3 regions of the Micromonospora sp. CPCC 205739 genome follow, and region 2 is predicted to be linked to each of the others. Evidence: predicted binding sites of a transcription regulator. Region 2 holds the regulator's gene; each other region holds the start of a gene.

What was found. Region 2 encodes HrcA, which represses chaperone genes, less so after heat shock. Its sites were predicted from a motif close to GGTTNGCACNCTCNNNNNGAGNGTGCNAACC; they were not measured.
Region 1: the regulator HrcA is predicted to act here: its motif matches at 3,692-3,722, upstream of groES (co-chaperone GroES).
Region 3: the regulator HrcA is predicted to act here: its motif matches at 1,985-2,015, upstream of groL (chaperonin GroEL).

What each region holds. Positions count from the first base shown of each region.
Region 1 is NZ_JBAKHS010000001.1:432,952-440,795, forward strand. It holds gene V6U88_RS02010 (molybdopterin-dependent oxidoreductase) at 1-1,397, opposite strand, end outside; gene groL (chaperonin GroEL) at 1,526-3,172, opposite strand; gene groES (co-chaperone GroES) at 3,243-3,557, opposite strand; gene V6U88_RS02025 (THUMP-like domain-containing protein) at 3,844-5,031, shown strand; gene ybaK (Cys-tRNA(Pro) deacylase) at 5,060-5,539, shown strand; gene V6U88_RS02035 (sugar ABC transporter substrate-binding protein) at 5,775-6,872, shown strand; gene V6U88_RS02040 (ATP-binding cassette domain-containing protein) at 6,905-7,729, shown strand; gene V6U88_RS02045 (sugar ABC transporter permease) at 7,726-7,844, shown strand, end outside.
Region 2 is NZ_JBAKHS010000013.1:58,548-66,391, reverse strand. It holds gene V6U88_RS20015 (histidine triad nucleotide-binding protein) at 1-323, opposite strand, end outside; gene V6U88_RS20010 (SDR family NAD(P)-dependent oxidoreductase) at 370-1,131, shown strand; gene ppk2 (polyphosphate kinase 2) at 1,207-2,118, shown strand; gene V6U88_RS20000 (16S rRNA (uracil(1498)-N(3))-methyltransferase) at 2,128-2,862, opposite strand; gene dnaJ (molecular chaperone DnaJ) at 2,864-4,006, opposite strand; gene hrcA (heat-inducible transcriptional repressor HrcA) at 4,083-5,105, opposite strand; gene V6U88_RS19985 (DUF4870 domain-containing protein) at 5,340-5,966, shown strand; gene hemW (radical SAM family heme chaperone HemW) at 6,010-7,233, opposite strand; gene V6U88_RS19975 (enoyl-CoA hydratase-related protein) at 7,253-7,844, shown strand, end outside.
Region 3 is NZ_JBAKHS010000001.1:767,164-775,007, reverse strand. It holds gene V6U88_RS03675 (GNAT family N-acetyltransferase) at 1-275, opposite strand, end outside; gene V6U88_RS03670 (cold-shock protein) at 499-702, shown strand; gene V6U88_RS03665 (hypothetical protein) at 807-1,937, shown strand; gene groL (chaperonin GroEL) at 2,214-3,836, shown strand; gene V6U88_RS03655 (hypothetical protein) at 3,899-4,141, opposite strand; gene V6U88_RS03650 (GNAT family N-acetyltransferase) at 4,264-5,184, opposite strand; gene V6U88_RS03645 (S8 family serine peptidase) at 5,231-7,705, opposite strand.

The DNA.
Region 1 (7,844 bases), on a different contig from region 2:
TGCTGGGCCCAGGCGACCCCGGCCACCATCACCGGTCCGGCGGTGAGCCGGTTACGCGGGCGGGGCGTGTCGATGCGGGACTGCGTCTTCACCGGTCCCTGCGCCGACCAGCCCCGCGGCACCCAGTACGCGTCGAAGTCGGCGAAGCTGGTCAGCTCCAGCTCGGTCACCCACTTGCAGGCGGAGACGTAGCCGTAGAGGCCCGGCACCACCATCCGGGCCGGGAAGCCGTGCTCCACCGGCAGCGGCTCGCCGTTCATCCCGACCGCCAGCAGCGCGTCCCGCCCGTCCCGCAGCACGGCCGTCGGGGTGCCGCAGGTCCAGCCGTCGACCGAGCGGCCCACCACCTGGTCGGCACCCTCCTCCGGGTCCGCCTCGTCCAGCAGCTCCCGGATGGGTACGCCGAGCCACCGGGCGTTGCCGATCAGGTCCCCGCCCACCTCGTTGGAGACGCAGGCCAGGGTCACGTACCGCTCCACCATCGGCCGGGCGAGCAGGTCGGCGTGGCTCAGCTCGATCGGGTTGCGCACCCGCCCGTGGATGCGCAGCCGCCACGTCTCCGGGTCCACCTGCGGCACCACCAGCGCGGTGTCGATCCGGTAGAACCCGCTGGTCGGGGTGACGTAGGGGGCGAGCTGCGCCAGCGACAGATCGGCACCGGCCGGTACCGCGGGCGCCGCCGCCGACGGGGCGGGCAGCGTGACCGCCTCCCGGGCCGCCGAAACGCCCCGGCGGCCGGCGAGCCAGTGCCCGCCCAGCCCGGCCACGGCGGCCGCACCGGCCAGCGCACCCACCCCGCGCAGGAACCGACGCCGCGACTCCGGGTCGCTGCTCTCCAACGGCTCCCATCCGGCCGGCGGACCGGTCACCGACGCCGGGCCGGCGCTCTCCGGGCCGGGCGCGGGCGCGGCCGGCGGTGTCGGGCCGGGCAGGGGCGTCGGCGGGGTCCAGGGCCACGGCTCGACCTGCAACGGGCCGGCCAGGAAGGCCCAGAGCACCAGCCCGCCCAGCCCCGCGCCGACCAGCGAGGGCAGCGCGTCGGCGGCGTCCGCGCCGGCCCGGGTCAGGGCGGCGGCCACGCCGAGGGCGGCGAAGGCCGCGATGCCGGTCAGGCCGATCCACAGCCGGCGGATCGACCACAGCCCGAGCAGCGCGGCGAACGCGGCGAGCAGCAGCGCCGTCCCGATCAGCAGGGCGATCTTGTCGTACGTGCCGAACAGGTCGATCGCGAACTGCGTCAACGGCTCGGGTGCGACGTCCACGACCAGCCCACCGACCGCGATCAGCGGGGCGGACCGGGAGCCGGTGAGGACCGCGACCGGCTCGGCGGCGCCGATGGCCACGGCGGCGGCCGTGATCCCGGCGAGCGCGGCGAGGCCGCGGGGCGTGCTGCTCATCGGCCCAGTGTTGTCGACCGACCGGACCGACCGCCAACCACGTCAGCGTTCCGTAATGCCCGCCGCAGAACGCGTCAGGGCGCACCGTCTCCGGAGACGGTGCGCCCTGATTCGGCGTATGCCGTGGGTCAGAAACCCGGGCCGTGCTGGTGGCCGTGACCGTGGCCGTGGCCGTGCCCACCGGCGGCGGCCGGCTCGGCCTTCTCCGGCTTCTCCACCACGAGGCTCTCGGTGGTGAGCAGCAGGCCGGCGATCGACGCGGCGTTGGTGACCGCGTTGCGGGTCACCTTCACCGGGTCGATGATGCCGGACTTCACCAGGTCGACGTACTGGCCGGTGGCGGCGTCGAGGCCGTTGCCCCACTCCTTGCCGGCGACCTTCTGCACCACGACGTAGCCGTCGTGGCCCGCGTTCTGGGCGATCCAGCGCAGCGGCTCGACCAGCGCCTTGCGGACGATCGAGACACCGGTCTTCTCGTCGCCGGTCAGGCCCAGGTCGTCGGCGAGCACCGGCAGGATCTGCGCCAGCGCGGCGCCACCGCCGGGCACCGTGCCCTCCTCGACGGCGGCCTTGGTCGCGGCGATGGCGTCCTCGATGCGGTGCTTGCGCTCCTTCATCTCGACCTCGGTCGCCGCGCCCACCTTGATGACCGCGATGCCACCGGAGAGCTTCGCCAGCCGCTCGGCCAGCTTCTCCCGGTCCCACTCGGAGTCCGAGGCCTCGATCTCCTTGCGGATCTGCGCGACCCGGTCGGCGACCTCGGAGGACTGCCCGCCACCGTCGACGACGGTGGTGTTCTCCTTGTCGACCACGACGCGCCGGGCGGTGCCGAGCACCTCCAGGCCGACCTGGTCGAGCTTGTAGCCCAGCTCCGGGGCGACCAGCTCGGCGCCGGTCAGGATCGCCATGTCCTGGAGCATCGCCTTGCGACGGTCGCCGAAGCCGGGGGCCTTCACCGCGCAGACCTTGAGGGTCTTGCGGATCGAGTTGACCACCAGGGTCGACAGCGCCTGGCCCTCGACGTCCTCGGCGATGATCAGCAGCGGCTTGCTGTTCTGGAGGACCTTCTCCAGCAGCGGCAGCAGCTCCTCGATCGCCGAGATCTTCTGCGTGGTGATGAGGATGTACGGGTCCTCCAGGACCGACTCCTGCGACTCCACGTCGGTGACGAAGTTCGGCGAGATGAAGCCCTTGTCGAACTGCAGGCCCTCGGTCACCTCCAGCTCGGTGGTGAGCGCGGAGCCCTCCTCGACGGTGATGACACCGTCGCGGCCGACCCTCTCCATCGCCTCGGCGATCAGCTCGCCGATGGTGGCGTCCTGCGCGGAGATCGTCGCGACGTTCGCGACCGACTCCTTGCTGGAGACCTCGACGGCCCGGTCGAGCAGCGCCTCGGAGACCTTGGCGGCCGCCGCGTCGATGCCCCGCTTGAGACCGGACGGGTTGGCCCCGGCGGTCACGTTGCGCAGGCCCTCGCGGACCATGGCCTGGGCCAGCACGGTCGCGGTGGTGGTCCCGTCGCCGGCGACGTCGTTGGTCTTGGTCGCCACCTCCTTGACCAGCTGCGCGCCGAGGTTCTCGTAGGGGTTGGTGAGCTCGATCTCCTTGGCGATGGTCACGCCGTCGTTGGTGATCGTGGGCGCACCGAATTTCTTGTCCAGGACGACGTTGCGCCCGCGCGGGCCGAGGGTGACCTTGACCGCGTCCGCGAGGGCGTTGACACCGTGCTCCAGCAGGTGCCGGGCGTCGTCCGAGAAGCTCAGGATCTTCGCCATGAATGTCCCTTCGAAGCGCCGCTGCCCCGGCCCGGCGAGCCGGACCGGGGCAACGACACTGATCGGTTGCTTACTTCTCGATGACCGCGAGGACGTCGCGGGCGGAGAGCACCAGGTACTCCTCGCCGGCGTACTTGACCTCGGTGCCGCCGTACTTCGAGTAGAGGACGGTGTCGCCGACCTTGACGTCGATCGGCACGCGGTTGCCCTTGTCGTCGATCCGGCCCGGGCCGACAGCGAGGACGGTGCCCTCCTGCGGCTTCTCCTTGGCGGTGTCGGGAATCACGATGCCCGACGCCGTGGTGGTCTCAGCCTCGTTCGCCTGGACCACGATGCGGTCCTCGAGCGGCTTGATCGCAACCTTGGTCGCGGTAGTCACGGGCATACCCTCCTGGGGTACTGGTTTCGTTGCCGGTCGGTCGAGCCGACCAGCGTCAATCTGCCACATGCCACCGGGCGGGGCCGTCGTCGCGGGTGCCGGTCCGCCTGGCGTTCAGCGCCCACGCCGGGTGGCCCGGGAGCTGGCACCCTCGGGGTGAGAGTGCTAATCGCAGGTTATTCCTCGGCTAGCACTCCGTCAAGGAGAGTGCCAGCGCGGCGCGTCCGGACGGCCCCGATCGACACGGGAGGGGCAGGGCGGACGGCGCGGGGCGGGTCGGGAGAATGGGCGCGTGGACATCGACCAGCTCGCCGCGCTGCGTACCCCCGAGGGGTCGGCCGCGCTCGCCGCGGCGGCCGAGCTGGCCGGCGGCGACCCGCTGGCCTCGGCCGCCGCGCTGCGCGCCGCCGGGGTGCCGGCCGGGCTGGCCGCCGCCGCGCTGACCCAGGCCGAGCTGCGCCGCCGGGCGGTGGGCAAGTTCGGGCCGGAGGCCGCCGGGATGTTCTTCACCCGGGCCGGGCTGGAGCAGGCCACCCGCCGGCCCGTCGCGGACCGGCGCGCCGCGCGGCTGCGCGCCGCCGGCGTGCGCACCCTCGCCGACCTCGGGTGCGGCCTCGGCGCCGACGCGCTGGCCGCCGCCCGGGCCGGCATCCGGGTGTACGGGGTGGAGGCCGACCCGGTGACCGCCGCGATGGCCGCCGCGAACGCCGAGGCGGCCGGGCTGGCCGGGCAGTTCACGGTGGAGTGCGGCGACGCGACGGCGTTCGACGTGACCCGGGTCGACGGGGTGTTCTGCGACCCGGCGCGACGCCGGGCGGGCACCGGCCGGCGGATCTTCGACCCGAACTCCTACTCCCCGCCCTGGGACTTCGTCACCCGGCTGGCCGAGCGGGTGCCGTACACGGTGGTGAAGGTGGCCCCCGGCATCGACCACGCGCTGATCCCGGCCGGGGCCGAGGCGGAGTGGGTGAGCGCGGACGGGGACCTGGTCGAGGCGGCGCTCTGGTGCGGCCGGCTCGCCGAGGTGCCCCGCCGGGCCACCGTGCTGCGCGGCGACGTCGCGCACCGGCTCACCGGGTCGGGCGCGGCCGAGGCGGTGGTCGGCCCGACCCGCCGCTTCCTGTACGACCCGGACCCGGCCGTGGTCCGCGCGCACCTGGTCGCCGAACTGGCCGACGCGCTCGGCGCCACGATCGCCGACCCGAGCATCGCCTACCTGTACGCGGACACCCCGACCGCCACCCCGTTCGCCCGCTGCCTGGAGGTCACCGACGTGCTGCCGTTCTCGCTCAAGCGGCTGCGCGCGCTGCTGCGGGAGCGCCGGGTCGGCCGGGTCGAGATCCTCAAGCGCGGCTCGGCGCTGGAGCCGGAGAAGCTACGCCGCGACCTGAGGCTGGCCGGCGACGCGGCGGCGAGCCTGGTGCTCACCCGGGTCGCGGCGGCGCCGACGGTGCTCCTCTGCCGGCCCGTCGCGAACTGACGCCGTCCGCCGGGTTAGCGTGACCGGCATGGCGGGACAGGGCACTCCGGCGACGGCGCTGCTGACCAAGCGGAAGATCCGGCACAGCACCCATCCGTACGAGGTCTCCCCCGACGCGCCGAACTACGGTGCCCTGGTCGCCGAGGCGCTCGGGGTGCCGCCGCAGCGGGTGTTCAAGTCGCTGGTCACCGAGGTGGACGGGGCGCTGACGGTGGCCGTCGTCCCGGTCACCGGCGAACTGGACCTCAAGGCGCTCGCCGCGGCCGTCGGCGGCAAGCGCGCGACGATGGCCGATCGGGCGGCCGCCGAGCGGGCCACCGGTTACGTCCGGGGTGGCATCAGCCCGCTCGGCCAGCGCAAGCGGCTGCCGACGGTGCTGGACTCCTCGGCGCTGGCGTACGACACCGTCTACGTCTCGGCCGGCCGTCGTGGCCTCCAGCTCCAGCTGGCCCCGGCCGATCTGGTCGCGCTGACCGACGCCACCACCGCTCCCCTCGCCGCGCACTGATCAGTTTCAGCCGACACAGCGCGACCGCAGGAAACAGTTTCCCGCCGCCGGACCGAGCGGTCCGCGGAGCGGATCCGACCGGGGGCGATTTCCCCATTTTCCCGCGTTACGGGATCGTTACGGCCGTCCGACACACTCGTGAGCTCGGCAGTCTTGCGCCGCCGCCAGGGTGGCAATACGTTGCCGCTCACAACAAACCAGCGGTCATCCCCCACCCCCGAAAGGACCCGTGCAGATGCGCAAGGGCCTCCTCGCACTCACCGTCGTCGGCCTGCTGGCCGGCAGCGGCGTGACCGGCTGCGGCGACCAGCTCACCAGCGACAGCGCGTCCGGTGGTGCCAGGAAGCCGAAGATCGGCGTGATCCTGCCCGACAGCAGGACCTCCGCCCGCTGGGAGGGCGCGGACCGCAGGTTCCTGGAGGAGGCGTTCGATGCCGCGGGAATCGACTCCGACATCCAGAACGCGCAGGGGGACAAGTCCCAGTTCTCCAACATCGCGGAACAGATGATCACCAATGGCGCAACGGTTCTGATGATCGTCAATCTCGATTCCGGCACCGGCAAGGCGGTGCTGGAGAAGGCGCGGTCCCAGGGCATCGCCACCATCGACTACGACCGGCTCACCCTCGGCGGCTCCGCGGAGTACTACGTCAGCTTCGACAACGAGGCGGTGGGCAAGCTCCAGGGCCAGGGCCTGGCCAAGTGCCTGGCCGAGCAGGGCCGCAGGAAGCCGGTCGTCGCCTTCCTCAACGGTTCACCGACCGACAACAACGCCACCCTGTTCAAGAGCGGCGCAGACTCGGTCCTCAAGCCCCGGTTCGACGCCGGGGAGTTCACCAAGGGCCCGGACCAGTGGGTGCCGGACTGGAACAACGCCCAGGCCGGAGTCATCTTCGAACAGATGCTCACCCAGACCGAGGGCCGGATCGACGGCGTCCTCGCGGCCAACGACGGCCTCGGCAACGCGGCCATCTCGGTGCTCAAGAAGAACAAGCTCAACGGCAGGATCCCGGTGACCGGCCAGGACGCCACCGCCCAGGGACTGCGGAACATCCTCGCCGGCGACCAGTGCATGACGGTCTACAAGGCGATCAAGGAGGAGGCGAAGGCCGCCTCCGACCTGGCCATCGCGCTCGCCAACGGGGAACGCAAGGAGACCGGCCAGACGGTCCGGGACCCGGAGAGCGGCCGGGCCGTGGACGCCATCCTGCTCACCCCCAAGGCCATCTACGCCGACGACGTCAAGGATGTGATCGCCGACGGCTTCGTTACCAAGGACGAGGTCTGCTCCGGGGGATACGCCAAGCTCTGCGCCGCCGCCGGCGTCAACTGACGGCACCCTGCCGACGCGCAAAGGAGAACCCCGTGTCCACGACCCCCCTGCTGGAAGTGAGCGGGATCGACAAGAGCTTCGGTCCCGTGCAGGTCCTGCGCGACGTCGCCCTCTCCGTGTACCCGGGCGAGGTGACCGCACTGGTCGGCGACAACGGCGCCGGAAAGTCCACCCTGGTCAAGTGCATCAGCGGCATCCACCCGACGGACGCCGGCGAGTTCCTCTTCGAGGGCCGCCCGGTCACCATCAGCAGTCCCCGGGACGCCGCCGCGCTCGGCATCGACGTCGTCTACCAGGACCTCGCGCTCTGCGACAACCTCGACATCGTGCAGAACATGTTCCTGGGGCGCGAGAAGCGCCGCGGGATCGCGCTCGACGAACCCACCATGGAGCAGATGGCCGCCGAGACGCTCGCCGGGCTGGGCGTACGCAACCTCAAGTCGCTGCGCCAGCACATCTCCAGCCTCTCCGGCGGCCAGCGGCAGACCGTCGCCATCGCCAAGGCGGTGCTCTGGAACAGCCGGCTGGTCATCCTCGACGAGCCGACCGCCGCGCTCGGCCTCGCGCAGACCGCCCAGGTCCTCGAGATAGTCCGCCGGCTGGCGGACAACGGCCTGGCCGTGGTGCTCATCTCGCACAACATGAACGACGTCTTCGCCATCTCCGACCGGATCGCCGCGCTCTACCTCGGCCAGATGGTCGCCCAGGTGAAGACCACCGACATCACCCACTCGCAGGTCGTCGAGCTGATCACCACCGGCCGCTCCCGCCACCTCGGCCTGGGCGCCGAGCCGGACGCGGCCGGCACGCGCGACGGCAGCGAATCGGCCCACCTGACCCCGGGAGCAGTCCGATGACCACCACCCTCCTGCCGCGGGACGGGCTCACCACCGGCACTCGGACGCCGACCGTCGGCGACCACGTCCGCGACTACCTCGCCCGGGTACGCGGGGGCGACCTCGGTTCCCTGCC
Region 2 (7,844 bases):
GCGCCGCCGAGCAGGTGCGCGTGCACGTGGAAGACCTCCTGGCCGCCGTACTCGCCGGTGTTGAACATCAGCCGGAAGCCGTCACCGAGCAGCCCCTCGTCCTCCGCCACGGCCGCCGCCGTGGCCAGCAGCTCACCGGCGAGCGCCGGGTCGCCCTGGCCGAGCGTGGCCACGTCGGCGTAGTGCTCCTTGGGGATGATCAGCACGTGCACCGGCGCCTTCGGGCCGATGTCGCGGAAGGCGAGGGTGGTGTCGGTCTCCCGGACGATGGTGGCCGGGATCTCCCCGGCGACGATGCGGCAGAACAGGCAGTCGGATCCCATCGGGGCATGGTAAGGCGTGCCGCGCGGCTCGGGCATGATGTCCCGCGTGACTCCACGGGCGGTACTGGTGACGGGGGCCTCGCGCGGCATCGGCCGGGCGGTGGCGCGGGCGTTCGCGGCGGGCGGGGACCGGGTGGCGATCCACCACCGCGACTCGGCCGAGCCGGCCGAGGCGCTCCGCGCCGAACTGCCCGGCGACGGCCACGTGGTGGTCCGCGCGGACCTCACCGACCCGGCGGCGGTACGGGCCATGGTGGACGAGGCCGCCGCCCGGCTCGGCGGGCTCGACGTGCTGGTCAACAACGCCGGCGTGTACGGCGAGCGGGACGCCCCGCACCCGGTCTTCGGCGCCTCGTACGAGCAGTGGCAGCGGCAGTGGCGGTTGGTGCTGGAGACCAACCTGACCGGGGCCGCCAACGTCACCTGGTGCGCCGCCCAGCACATGCGCGACCGCGGTGGCCGGGTGGTGAACGTCTCGTCACGGGGCGCGTTCCGGGGCGAGCCGGAGCAGCCCGCCTACGGCGCCAGCAAGGCCGGGCTGAACGCGCTGGGGCAGTCGCTCGCCGTCGCGCTCGCCCCGTACGGCATCGCGGTCGCCACGGTCGCGCCGGGATTCGTGGAGACCGACATGACCACCGGGCACCTGGCCGGCGAGCGGGGTGACGCGATCCGGGCGCAGAGCCCGTTCGGCCGGGTGGCCCGCCCCGAGGAGATCGCCGCCGCCGTGCACTGGCTGGCCGGCCCGGAGGCGCAGTGGGCCTCCGGCACCATCGTCGACCTCAACGGCGCGTCCTACCTGCGTACCTGACGCGGGCGCGGGTGTGGCCGGACCGTCACCCACCGGACGGCTTCCCCGCCGCCCGACGGGGTAAGGGTCTCCGGTATGGCCGACACCGCGTTGCTGGACCTCTCCGCCGACTACCGGGTGGACGCCGGGCACGACGACGATCCGGTGCTGCTGCGCCCGGACGGCAGCCCGGTGGAGACCTGGCGTGAGGACTATCCGTACGACGAGCGGATGTCCCGCGAGGAGTACGACCACCACAAGCGGCTGCTCCAGATCGAGCTGCTCAAGCTCCAGGACTGGGTGAAGGAGTCCGGCGAGCGGCTGGTGATCCTCTTCGAGGGCCGGGACGCGGCCGGCAAGGGCGGCACCATCAAGCGCTTCATGGAACACCTCAACCCGCGCGGCGCGCAGGTGGTCGCCCTGACCAAGCCCGACGAGCGGGAGGCCACCCAGTGGTACTTCCAGCGCTGGCTGGCGCACCTGCCGGCGGCCGGCGAGATCGTGCTCTTCGACCGGTCCTGGTACAACCGGGCCGGGGTGGAGCGGGTGATGGGCTTCTGCACCCGCAAGGAGTACCTGGAGTTCCTGCGGCAGGCCCCCGAGCTGGAACGGATGCTGGTCCGCTCCGGCATCCGGCTGGTCAAGTTCTGGTTCTCGGTCTCCCGCAACGAGCAGCGCACCCGGTTCGTGGTCCGGCAGGTCGACCCGGTACGCCAGTGGAAGCTCTCGTCGATGGACCTCGCCTCGCTGGACCGGTGGGACGAGTACACCGAGGCCAAGGAGGCGATGTTCTTCTGGACCGACACCGCCGACGCGCCGTGGACGGTGGTGAAGAGCAACGACAAGAAGCGCGCCCGGCTGGCCGCGATGCGGCACGTGCTGCACCGCTTCGACTACGCCGGCAAGGACCGTGAGGTGGTCGGCACGCCCGATCCGCTGATCATCGGATCAGCCGGGCTGGACCTGCGGCCGGAGGAGGAGCCCGTCGCGGTCTTCCCCCGCCCCTGACCGCCCCGGCTACCAGCGGGCGAGGCGGGTGGCCAGCACGCTCAGCGCGGCCACCCCGGCCGTGGAGGTGCGCAGCACCGACGGGCCCAGCCGTACCGGGCGGGCACCGGCGTCGGCGAAGGCGGTCAGCTCGGCCGGGGCGATGCCGCCCTCCGGGCCGACCACCAGCACGATCTCGCCGTTGTCGGGCAGCTCGACGGTGGTCAGCCGGTCCTGGGCCTCCTCGTGCAGCACGAAGGCGGCACCCGCCCCGGCGATCCGCCGGGCCACGGTGGCGGTGGACTCGTCCGGGGCACCGGCCACCACCGGCAGCCAGGGGCGGCGGGCCTGCTTGGCCGCCTCCCGGGCGGTCGCCATCCACTTGTCCCGGGCCCGTACGCCCCGGTCACCGCGCCACTGGGTCACCGAGCGCGACGCCGCCCACGGCACGATCTCGTCGACCCCGACCTCGGTCATCGCCTGCACGGCCAGCTCGCCCCGGTCGCCCTTGGCGATGCCCTGCACCACCACGACCCGGGGCACGGACGCGTCGGCGTACCCCCGGGAGGTGACCGTCACGTCGAGGGTGCCCCGGCCGACGGCGGCGACCACCGCGGTCGCCGTGCCGCCCCGCCCGTCGGCGAGCAGCAGTTCCTCGCCGACGCGCAGCCGCTGCACGGTGGCCGCGTGGTGGCCCTCCGGGCCGTCCAGCGTCATCGTGTCGCCGGTGGGCAGCGCCTCGACCAGGAACAGCGGCGCGGACACGTCAGGCGTGCCCGTTGAAGGCGTCGCGCATCCGGGAGAAGAAGCCGCCCTGCTTGGTCAGCTCGGCGACCTCCTCACCCCGGGTCTTGGCGAAGTCGCGCAGCATCTTCTCCTGGTCGGCGTCGAGCTTCGTCGGGGTGCGCACGTCGAGGTGGACGTAGAGGTCGCCCCGGCCGGTGCCGCGCAGGTGCGGTACGCCCCGGGCGCGCAGCCGCAGCGTGCTGCCCGGCTGGGTGCCGGCCTTGACGTCGACGGTCTCCTCGCTGTCCAGCGTCTTGATGGTCAGCCGGGTGCCGAGCGCGGCGGCGGTCATCGGCACGGTGACCCGGCAGTGCAGGTCGTCGCCCTTGCGGGAGTACACGTCGTGCGGCCGCTCGTGGATCTCCACGTAGAGGTCGCCGGCGGTGCCGCCACCCGGACCCACCTCGCCCTGCTGGGCCAGCCGGATCCGCATGCCGTCCTCGACCCCGGCCGGGATCTTGACGGTCAGCGAGCGGCGGGTGCGGACCCGGCCGTCGCCGGCACAGGTCGGGCAGGGGTGCGGGATGGTGGTGCCGTAGCCCTGGCAGACGGTGCACGGGCGGGCGGAGACCACCTGGCCGAGGAAGGTGCGCTGCACCGACTGCACCTCGCCCCGGCCGCCGCACGCCTCGCAGGTGGCCAGGTGGGTGCCGGCGGCGGTGCCGGCGCCGGAGCAGGTGGTGCAGAGCACCGCCGTGTCCACGGTGATCGGCGCCTCGACCCCGAACGCGGTCTCGTGCAGGTCCAGCTCCAGCCGCAGGATCGCGTCGGCACCCGGCCGGGTGCGGGGCCGCGGCCCCCGGGCACCGCCCGCCGCGCCGCCGAAGAACGCGTCCATGATGTCCTGGAAGCCGACGAACGGACCGGTGCCGCCGGGGCCACCCGGGCCGGCGCCGCCCCCACCCGGGGCGAGCGGGTCGCCGCCGAGGTCGACGATCTGCCGTTTCCGGTCGTCCGAGAGGACCTCGTACGCGGCGTTGATGTCCTTGAACTTCTCCTGTGCCTCCGGGTCCGGATTGACGTCCGGGTGGAACTGCCGCGCCAGCTTGCGGTAGGCGCGCTTGATCTCGTCATCGGAGGCTTCCCGGCTCACGCCGAGAATGCCGTAGTAGTCCCTGGCCACTGCGTTCGGTGTCCTCATGTTCGTCTCGCGTTGCGCCGGTCGTCGGCCGGAGCCGGCCGCCGGCCCCTGCCTTGGGTCAGTTCTGGGCCAGCAGCTCGCCCACGTAGCGTGCCACGGCCCTCACCGTGGCGATGGTGCCGGGGTAGTCCATCCGGGTGGGCCCGAGCACGCCCAGGCCACCCACGATGGTCGCGCCCGGGCCGTACCCGGTGCTGACCACCGAGGCGGCCCGCAGGTTGTCGAACTCGTTCTCGTCGCCGATCAGCACCCGGGTGGTGCTCGGCTCGGTCTCGCCGATGAGCTTGAGCAGCACGACCTCCTCCTCGAGGGCTTCGAGAATGGGGCGCAGCGAGCCCTGGAAGTCGAGCAGGCCGCCCCGGGTCAGGTTGGCGGTGCCGGCCAGCGCGATGCGCTCCTCGTGCCGTTCCACCAGCGTCTCCAGCAGCACCGTGGAGAGCGTGGTCATCGCCCCGCGCAGGTGCGGCGCTGCCTCGTCGACCAGCGCCTGGACCAGCGGCGGCGTCTCCGACAGCCGACTGCCGACCAGCTTCTCGTTGACCAGCCGACGCAGGTCGGTGACGTGGTCGGCGGGGACCGGCGCGGGCAGCTCCACCAGGCGCTGCTCGACCCGGCCGGTGTCGGCGATCATCACCAGCATCAGGCGGGTGGTGGAGATCGGCACCAGCTCCAGGTGGCGCACCGAGGAGCGGGCGAGGCTCGGGTACTGCACCACGGCGACCTGCCGGGTCAGCTGGGCCAGCAGCCGGACGGTGCGGTGCACCACGTCGTCCAGGTCGACGGCGCCGACCAGGAAGCGCTCGATGGCCCGGCGTTCGGCCGGGCTCAGCGGCTTGACCCGGGAGAGCCGGTCGACGAAGAGCCGGTAGCCACGGTCGGTGGGCACCCGGCCGGCACTGGTGTGCGGCTGCCGGATGTAGCCCTCCTCCTCCAGCACGGCCATGTCGTTGCGCACCGTCGCCGGGGAGACCCCGAGCTGGTGCCGTTCGACGAGGGCCTTGCTGCCGACCGGCTCCTGCGTGGCGACGTAGTCCTCGACGATCGCGCGCAGCACGGCGAGCTTGCGGTCGTCGAGACCCATCTCCCCACCTCCTGACGCACGTCGGCCCGGAGCGGCTGAGGCGCCCCGGGCGAGCGCACTGGCACTCGACTGTAGCGAGTGCCAGTCTACGTCGGCGTCCCCGCTGACGCGATGATCAGCGACGGACCACGGGTGCGCCCCGCCACCCGGACAGCGCGCCGGGGCCGATCATTCGGACATCGCAGGCGATGTCTCTCTGGTGGGAGCTTGCCCGCAGCCCCTACCGTGACGTCCATGACTGAACCGCCTCGCCCTCCCGGAGCGGGGGACCCCGGCGACCGCCCGGACCCGACCGCCCCCTCCGGCTCGTCGTACGAGCCGCCCACCGCACCACTGTCCGGGGCACCGGGGGCGGGCGGCTATCCCCCGCCCGGTGGCTATCCGCCGCCCACCGGTGACCAACCGGGCGGCTACCCACCGCCGGGCGGCTACTCCGCGCCGGGCGTCGGCTATCCGACCGGCGGCGCGTACGGCGCTCCCGGCGGCTACGGCGCCCCGGGCGCCGGCTACGCCACCAACGACGACAAGACCTGGTCGCTGATCGCGCACTTCGGCGGCCCGGTCGGCGTGATCGTCGGCGGCAGCCTGCTCGGCTGGGTGGCGCCGCTGATCGCGCTCTCCGCCAAGGGCCAGCAGTCCCCGACCGTGCAGGCGCACGCGAAGGCCGCGCTGAACTTCCAGGCCACCTGGGCGATCGCCAACGTGATCGGCTTCGTGCTGGCAATCGTCACCTGCGGGGTGCTCTTCTTCATCCCGATGCTGACCGCCCTGGTGCCGATCATCTTCGGCATCATCGGCGGCGTGAAGGCCACCGAGGGTGTCGTCTACCGCTACCCGATGAGCTACGCCTTCAAGAAGTGACCGGTCCCGGCCGGCCCACCCGGGCCGGCCGGGCCGCGCACGGTCAGGGCAGCAGGTCGCGGACCACGGCGTCGGCCAGCAGCCGCCCGCGCAGGGTGAGCACCGCCCGCCCCGCCGCGTGCGCGGCCGGGTCCAGCAGACCGTCGGCCAGCGCCCGCTCCGCCGCCACCCGGCCCGCCAGGTCGAGCGCGTCCAGCGGCAGGCCGGAGGCGAGCCGCAGCCGGAGCATGACGTCCTCCATGTGCGCCTCGCCCGCGGTCAGCACCTCCCGGGCCAGGCCGGGCGACTCCCCGCCGGCCAGCCGCTTCGCGTACGCGGTGGGGTGCTTGACGTTCCACCAGCGCACCCCGCCGACGTGGCTGTGCGCCCCCGGGCCGAGGCCCCACCAGTCCGCGCCGGTCCAGTAGAGCAGGTTGTGCCGGCACCGGGCCGCCTCGGAGCGGGCCCAGTTGGAGACCTCGTACCAGGAGAAACCGGCCGCGCCGAGGGCGGCCTCGGCGGCCAGGTAGCGGTCCGCCGCCACGTCGTCCGACGGGTACGGCAGCTCGCCGCGCCGCATCCGGGCGGCCAGCCGGGTGCCGTCCTCCACGATCAGGGCGTACGCGCTGACGTGGTCGACCCCGGCGGCGACCACCTGGTCGAGGGAGGCGGCGAAGTCCTCCGCGCTCTCCCCCGGCGTGCCGTAGATCAGGTCCAGGTTCACGTGGTCGAACCCGGCGTCGCGCGCCTCCAGGGCGGCGGCGGTGGCCCGGCCGGCGCTGTGCTTCCGGTCGAGGATCGCCAGCACGCCCGGCGCGGCGGACTGCATGCCCAGCGAGATCCGGGTGTAGCCGGCCGCCCGCAGCGTCCTCAGCGACTCCGGCGTGACCGACTCGGGGTTGGCCTCGGTGGTCACCTCGGCGTCGGCGGCCAGGCCCCAGGTGCGGTCGATGCCGTCCAGGATGCGGGCCAGGTCGTCGGCGGGGAGCAGGGTCGGCGTGCCGCCGCCGACGAAGACCGTGTCCACCCGCGGCGGCGGGGTGTCGCCGAGGACGCGGGCGGCCAGCGCCAACTCGGCCAGCACGGTGTCGGCGTACGACTCCCGGTCGGCGCCGCCGCCGAGTTCGGCCGCGGTGTAGGTGTTGAAGTCGCAGTAGCCGCAGCGACTGGCGCAGAACGGCACGTGGACGTACACGCCGAAGCCGCGCGCGCCGACCGCGCTCAGGGCGGTGGCGGGCAGCGACCCGTCGACGGGGACGGTCTCGCCTTCTGGAAGGACGCCGGGCATGGCCACTAGTGTGCCCGGCATGACCTCTCCCGACCGCCTGGTGCGGGTCGCCACGGCCCGCGGGGTGACCACCCTCACCCTGGACAGCCCGCACAACCGCAACGCGCTCTCCACGCCCCTGATGACCGAGCTGCTGGCAGGGATCGCCGCGGCGGTCGCCGACGACGCCGTCCGGGTGATCGTGCTGGACCACACCGGTCCGGTCTTCTGCTCGGGCGCGGACCTGAAGGAGACAGCCGCCGCGTACGCCAGCGGCACGGTGCCGGCCGGGATGCTCGGCGACGTGCTGGCGGCGGTCTGGGAGTGCCCGAAGCCGGTGCTGGCGAAGGTGGCCGGGCCGGCGCGAGCCGGTGGGCTGGGCCTGATCGCGGCGGCCGACCTGGCGGTCTGCGCCGAGGAGGCGACGTTCGCCTTCACCGAGGTGCGGATCGGGGTGATCCCGGCGGTCATCTCGGCCACCGTGCTGCCCCGGCTGCACCCGCGCGCCGCGGCCGAGCTGTACCTGACCGGGGACACCTTCGACGGCCGGCGGGCCGCCGAGGTCGGCCTGGTGACCGCGGCCGTGCCCGCGGACGGGCTGGACGCGGCGGTCGAGCGGTACTGCGCCTCGC
Region 3 (7,844 bases), on a different contig from region 2:
AGGCCGGGTTCGTCCGGGGCGGTGGTGCCGCCGGCGTGGCCGACCAGCCGGCCACCGGGATCGGCGACGAACTGGGCGGTGTGGTCGCCCCGGGAGACGTACGCGATCCGGGCGGCGTAGTCGGCGTGCGGCCGGGCGGCGGCCTGGGCGACGGTCTCCAGGAACGCCAGCGGCGCGTCCGCGAGCATCTCCAGCCGCAGGGCCCGCATCCGGGCGGCGTCCTCGGGGCGTACCCGGCGGACGGTGGCGTGCGGCCGGGCCGGGACAGGTGTCATGTCCGCATGCATACCGCAGCGACGACCGCCGATGGGTGGGGCGGTCGGCGGAGCACCGGAATATGCCCGATTTGGGGTCGTGCGCCGCCGTCACGCCTCGTGTAGCGTGCGATTTCGGTCACCGATTCAACGGCGCTCACCGATCGCCGAAGCGGTGGTCCTCCGGTGCCGGTCCGCCGGCCTCCGGGGTCGTGGAACGCCGCGCAGAGTGAGGAAGTGCACCGTGGCACAGGGCACCGTGAAGTGGTTCAACGCCGAGAAGGGCTACGGCTTCATCGCCGTCGACGGCGGCCAGGACGTCTTCGTCCACTTCTCCGCCATCGAGATGGACGGCTACAAGGCGCTGGACGACGGGCAGCGGGTGGAGTTCGAGATCGCCCAGGGCCAGAAGGGCCCCCAGGCCGAGCAGGTCCGCGTCATCGCCTGAGCCGTGCCCGGTCCGGCCGGGCCGGCCGCCGGAGGGCGGGGCAGCGGCGTGGGCGGGCGGCAGGGAAGATCATGGGCCGTTCCAGCCGTTGCTGAGGAGGGTCCATGTCCGACCAGTCCCCGTCGGGTCCGCCCGAGCCCCGTCCTGAGGGCTCGCCCGAGCCCGGTCCCGAGGGTCCGGCCGCACCGGACCAGCCGGCCGCACCGGACCAGCCGGCCGCACCGGACCAGCCGGCCGCGCCGGGCCAGCCCGGCGCGCCCTCGCCGGGGGATCCGGCCGCCGCTCAGCCCCCGGGCTGGGTCTTCCCGCCCACCGGTGGGTTCCCGCCCGGCGCCGGCCCGTACGCCGGCTTCCCGCCCTACCCCGGGTACCCGCCGTACGGATGGCCCGCCCAGGGCGGATGGGACCCGGCCGACCCGCTGGTGAACCCGCCGGGAGCCGGCATCGACGGCTGGTTCGCCCGGTGCGGCGGGGCGCTGCGCCGCGGCTGGCGCACGCTGGTGCCGATCATGCTGCTCACCCAGGCCCTCCCCGCCGCGGTCATCTCGATCACCACCCTCGGGTTGGGCCCGGAGGAGGAGCCGCTGCCGGCCGACGGCTCGCTGCCCGAGGGTCTCCTGGGCGACTTCCTCACCTTCGGCGGCGTGACCCTGGCCGCCGTCCTGCTGCTGTACCTGGTGCAGGCCGTGGGCTGGGCGGCCGGCACGTGGGTGATCACCCGCCAGGCGGCCGGTGAGCCGGCCGACCTCGGCGGCGCGCTGCGGTACGGCCTGCGCCGGTCCCCCGGGCTGTACGCCTGGACCCTGCTGATCGGCCTGCTCGTCACGGTCGGTTTCTGCTTCTGCGTGATTCCCGGCGTCTACCTCGCCTTCGCGCTCGCCCTGGCCGGCCCGGTCTACCTCTTCGAGCGGCAGAACCCGATCGGGCGCTCCTTCCGCCTCTTCCGCAGCCGGCTCGGCATGGTGCCCGCCCGGGTCGCGCTGGTGGTGGCGGCGGTCGTCGCCGGCACCGTGTTCGGCGCGGTGCTGGAGGCCCTCGGCACCGCACCGCTGGGCACCGACCCGTTCGCCGCGCCGGGCACCGCGGTGGGTGCCGTCGTGGTGGTCGCGGTGACCGCCACGCTGGTCGTCCCGGTCTACCTGGTCCAACTGGTCGGGCTGATCGTGACGTACGCGGAGCAGCGGGCCCACGAGGCCCCGGTGAACGCCGCGCGGCTGGCGGCGGAACTCGGCTGACCGGCCCGGGCGTGCTTGCACTCGGCAGGGGAGAGTGCTAAACAAGTCATTGGCACTCGCGTATGGTGAGTGCCAATGGTCGGGGCGGTAGGGCCACGGTCGCAGCGGCGTTCCAAGACGCCGGTGCGGCACATGGCCGGTCGTCGCGGGCTATCCGGCCCGGCCGAAGGACGTCGTCGTCGCCAGGTGGCGACGTCCCAAGGTGCGTACACCAGGCGGCCCATCCGGGGCACAAACACTCGGGTGGCCCGTGAGTGTCCAGGAGGACAACGCCGTATGGCCAAGATGATCGCGTTCGACGAAGAGGCGCGCCGCGGCCTCGAGCGGGGCATGAACCAGCTCGCCGACGCCGTGAAGGTGACGCTCGGCCCCAAGGGCCGCAACGTCGTGCTCGAGAAGAAGTGGGGTGCCCCCACCATCACCAACGATGGTGTGAGCATCGCCAAGGAGATCGAGCTCGAGGACCCCTACGAGAAGATCGGCGCTGAGCTGGTCAAGGAGGTCGCCAAGAAGACCGACGACGTCGCCGGTGACGGCACGACGACGGCGACCGTCCTGGCCCAGGCCCTGGTTCGCGAGGGCCTGCGCAACGTGGCCGCCGGCGCCAACCCGATGGCCCTGAAGCGGGGCATCGAGGCTGCCGTGGCCAGCGTCTCGGAGGAGCTGTCGAAGCTCGCCAAGGACGTCGAGACCAAGGAGCAGATCGCCTCCACCGCCTCCATCTCCGCCGGTGACAGCACCGTCGGCGAGATCATCGCCGAGGCGATGGACAAGGTCGGCAAGGAAGGCGTCATCACCGTCGAGGAGAGCAACACCTTCGGGCTGGAGCTGGAGCTCACCGAGGGTATGCGCTTCGACAAGGGCTACATCTCGGCCTACTTCATGACCGACCCGGAGCGTATGGAGGCCGTCTTCGACGACCCGTACATCCTGATCGCCAACAGCAAGATCTCGTCGGTGAAGGACCTGCTCCCGATCCTGGAGAAGGTCATGCAGGGCGGCAAGCCGCTGCTGATCATCGCCGAGGACCTGGAGGGCGAGGCCCTGGCCACCCTGGTGGTCAACAAGGTCCGGGGCACCTTCAAGTCGGTCGCCGTCAAGGCGCCGGGCTTCGGTGACCGCCGCAAGGCCATGCTGACCGACATCGCCATCCTCACCGGTGGCCAGGTCATCAGCGAGGAGGTCGGCCTCAAGCTCGACGCCGCCAGCCTCGACATGCTGGGCCGCGCCCGCAAGGTCGTGGTGACCAAGGACGAGACCACCATCGTCGACGGTGCCGGCGACGCCGAGCAGATCCAGGGCCGGGTCAACCAGATCCGGGCCGAGATCGACAAGAGCGACTCCGACTACGACCGGGAGAAGCTGCAGGAGCGGCTGGCCAAGCTGGCCGGCGGCGTTGCGGTGATCAAGGTCGGCGCGGCCACCGAGGTCGAGCTCAAGGAGCGCAAGCACCGCATCGAGGACGCCGTTCGCAACGCGAAGGCCGCCGTCGAGGAGGGCATCGTCCCGGGTGGTGGCGTCGCGCTGGTGCAGGCCGGCAAGACCGCCTTCGACAAGCTGGACCTGACCGGCGACGAGGCGACCGGCGCGCAGATCGTCAAGATCGCGCTGGACGCCCCGCTGCGGCAGATCGCCGTCAACGCCGGCCTCGAGGGCGGCGTGGTCGTCGAGCACGTCCGCAACCTGGAGCCGGGTCACGGCCTCAACGCCGCCAACGGCGAGTACGTCGACCTGCTGGCCGCGGGCATCATCGACCCGGCCAAGGTGACCCGTTCGGCGCTGCAGAACGCCTCGTCGATCGCGGCGCTCTTCCTCACCACCGAGGCCGTCGTGGCGGACAAGCCGGAGAAGACCCCGGCCGCCCCGGCTGGTCCGGGTGGCGGGGACATGGACTTCTGAGTCCAGCTCCACCAACGCCGAAAGGGGCGGGCCGCGCGAGCGGTCCGCCCCTTTCCGTCTCCTCAGGGCAGGCTGCGCTGGTTACGCCGCTTCTGCGCCCGGTCGTACGGCGGTCGTACGGCGACCGGCTCGTCCACCACGGTCACCGGCTCGTCGGCCTCCGGCTCGTCCGCCCCGGTCATCTCGGCGAGCTGCTCGGCGTCGCCGAAGTCCCGCTGGTCGAACGGCACCTGGATGGGCGGATCGCCGACCGGCGCCCAGGTGCGGGGCACCGCGTCGTCGGTCTGTTCGTCGTCCGTGGTCATGGGCCGCCTCCTCTACCGGAAACGGTAGGGGCCCTCGATCAACCATGTGGGCGAATGGCATTATCAGGGTCTATATCCCATTTGCCTGGTTGTCGATGGGTGAGGCCACCCGGCCCGGGCCGTCAGAGCGTCCGGCGGTACAGGAAGAAGACCCGCTCGATCCGGGCGCCCGCGCTGCCCGAGTAGAACGGCACCGGCCCCACCCAGCCGATCTGCGCCGCACCGATCCCGGCCGCGTGCTGGTCCCGCAGGCAGCGGCGCAGCAGCACCCCGCCGATGCCCGAGCCCTCCGCCGCCGGCGCGGTGCCCATCGGCCCGAACCAGCTCGGCCGCGACGATCCCCAGGCCGCGAAGCCGAGGATCTCGCCGTCCCGCTCCGCGAGGTGGCAGCCCGCGCCGTCCCGGCCGACCGACTCGGCCAGCTCGCCGTCCCAGGTGCCGCCGAAGGTGGAGCGGGCGAAGGCGGCCAGCGCCGGCAGGTCCGCCGGCTCCGCCCGGCGTACCGACACGCCCTGGCCGGCCAGCCGTGCCTCGGCCGGCTCCGTCGTGCGCAGCGCCGGCGATCCGTCGTACGACAGGTCGGCGGTCATGTTCCACGCCGTACGGTCCTGCCGGTAGCCGAGCGCGAGCGCCAGGCAGACCGCCGGGGTGTACCGCACGTCTACGCCCGGCCAGGCGTAGTAGGGCGGGTTGCCCGCCAGCAGCAGCTCGGCCGCGCCGAGACCGGCGAGCCGCCGTTCCGCCTCGGCGACCAGCGCCCGGCCGACACCCCGGCGACGCCGCTGCGGCGCCACCGCGAGCAGGTCGACGTGCCCGAGTCGCGGGTCCACCGCCGAGAGCGACCCGATCAGCACCCCGACCAGCTCGTCCCCCGCGTACGCGCCGAGCGCCAGCACCGTCCGGTCCGCCGCCGCGCGGGGCCAGAGGGCGGTCACCACGGACTCCGCCTCGGCGGCGTCCTCGGGCAGGTCGAGCGCGCGGCCGCAGAGCGCGACGACGGCGGGGATGCGGTCGGCGGGCAGGTCGGCGAGGGTGAACTCCATGGTGGCCGACCCTAGATCAACCACCACGGGTCGGCGCAAGGCCCGTTCAGCTCCTCCGCGCCGCCCGCACCGCCGCGTATGCGTCGACGAGGCCGGCGCCGGTGATGTTCGCGTCCCCGCCGCAGGCGTCCCGGGGCGCCCGGGAGCGGTAACTGGCCTGCGCCGGCTTCGCCGTCTCCCGCAGGATGCGACGGGTGCGCTCCAGGTCGCCGACGAGCGCCGGGTTCGCCGACCACATCAGCGCCACCACGCCCGCCACCTGCGGCGTCGCCATCGAGGTGCCGTCCAGGGTGGCGTAGCCGCCGCCCGGCATGGCCGACAGCACGCCCGCGCCCGGGGCGACCACGTCCGGCTTGGCCGCGCCGCCGGGGGCCGGTCCACGGCTGGAGAAGAGGGTGACCCGGCGGTTCCGGTCCACCGCGCCGACGGTCAGCACGTCCGGGTACGGCGCGGGCGGGTCGGCGATGGAGCCGCAGTACGGGCCGGTGTTGCCGGCCGCCGCCACCACGAGGATCCCGGCGGCGGCCAGGGCGTCGGCGGCCGGCCGCAGTACCCGGGTGTCGCAGCCCTCGACCGGCGGGCAGCCCCAGGAGTTGGTCAGCACGTCCGGGGCCCGCTCCGGCCGGCCGTCGGTGAACGGGTCACCGCCGGGCGGGAACGGGGCCAGCATGAACTGGAGGCAGTCCAGGTAGTGCGCGGGGTTGCCGAGGTTGCGGTCGAGGTTGACGCAGCCCACCCAGCGCGCGTCCGGGGCCACCCCGACGCCGTTGCGGCCCACCGCGCTGCCCACCGTGTGGGTGCCGTGCCCGCCGGTGTCGTTCGGGGTGCGGGTGCCGTCCCACGGGTCGTACCAGGAGTCGTCGCCGCCCCGGAAGCCGTCGGCCAGCGCCGGGTGGCGGCCGTCGACGCCCGAGTCCGAGCTGCCGACCACCACCCCCGAACCGGTCACGCCCAGCTCCGACCACACCCGGTCGGCGCCGAGCATCCGGATGTTCCAGTCCGGGCCGGCGGGGGCCGGCGCGGTGCCGGAGGTGGTCGGGGCCGGGGCGGGCAGCGGACGTACCCGCTGGCTGACCAGCACGCGGGACACCTCGGGGCGGCCGGACAGCCAGGCCCGTACCGCCGGCCCACCGTCGGCCTCGATCGCGTTGACCAGGTAGTACGAGGTCGGTCGCAGGCCCAACCGGGACAGGTCCCGGCGCAGGTCGCCCTGGGTCCGCTCGGCGGTGGCGGTCAGCCGGCGGTACACCTCGGCGGCCCGCGCGTCCCGCCCCGCCCGGCCCGGCGTGCCGGCCGGGACTCCGGAGAGGTCGGCCTGTTCGCGCAGCACCACCAGCAGCCGCTCGCCGTGCAGTCCGGGCTGCCCGGGCACCACGTCGACCAGGGCGACCGCGACCAGCAGCACCCCGGCGGCCAGCGCGGCCACCCGCCGGCTCGGCGTGACCCCCCGGGGCCGGGCGAGCAGGACGCCGTACCCGATCGCGAGCAGCACCGCGACGGCCAGCCCGGCGACCGCCGCGGCAGCCACCCAGAACGGCACGTCGCGGCTGGTGGCCAGCAGGACCGAGACCTCCTCCGGGTCGGCGAAGGCGAGCGGACCGGAGAGCGCGAGGCCGACCAGCCAGCCGACCGCCCCGGTGACCCGGCTGCCGGTCCGGCGGGTCGCGGCGTACAGGGCGGCCAGCGTGAAGCCGACCGGCGGCACGCCGAGCAGGGCGGGCAGTTGGGCGCCGGAGTGCCCGGTGCCGGCGGCCAGCAGCAGCAGGGTCACCCCGCCGACCAGGCCGCCGACCAGCACCAGCCGGGCGGGTCGGGGCGGCTCACCGCCGCCGAAGAGGGACCAGAACCGCCCGTCGAGCAGCACCCCGGCCAGCGCGCCCAGCGCCGCCGCGGCCAGCGCGGCGAGCACGGTCTCCAGCAGCCCGCCGAGCGCGCCGAGCCAGGCCCAGGGAAGCAGCAGCGCCAGCCCGGCGGCCACCGCGAGCAGCGTCACCGGGTCCGGCCGGCGACCGCGCAGCCGGCCGGTGCGGCCGCGTGCCTCCGGCCGCGGACCGGCCGCGCCGTCCGGTCCGTCCGCGAAGGTGCCCGGGCTGCCGGCCCGGCCGCGCAGCCGGAGGGCGATCAGGGCCAGCACGGCGGCGGTGGTGGCCAGCGCGGCCAGGTACAGCTCGTGGTGCACCGGCGGGAGCACCCGCAGCGTGCCGAGCGCGCCGAGCGCGAGCGCCCCGGCCAGCCAGGCCCGGCCGGTGGCCCGGAGCGCGGTGGAGCGGGGGAGCAGCGCCAGCAGCAGGGCCGGCAGGCCGACCAGCAGGACGGTGGCGAGACAGGCCGCCGGCCAGACCCAGGGCCACCGATCCAGCCCGGTGGCCAGCCGCACCTGGTCCACGGACCAGCCGGCGACCTGGAGCAGCACGGTGATCACCACCGTCCAGGCGCCCGCCAGCACGGCCGCCACCACCGCCCAGGGGTTGGCGGACCCGGCGGTCCCGTCGCTTCCGGTGGGAGGTGCCTCGGCCCGCATCCGGAAACAGTACGACGCCCGGCCCCCGCCCCGGCGTCCGTCCCGTCCCGCCGTGCCCGGATCGGCCGCCTGCGATCTTGCCGGCCGGAGGCGGGTGATCAATGCCTCTCCTGGCCACCGGCCGGGGGCGGGGCCTGCT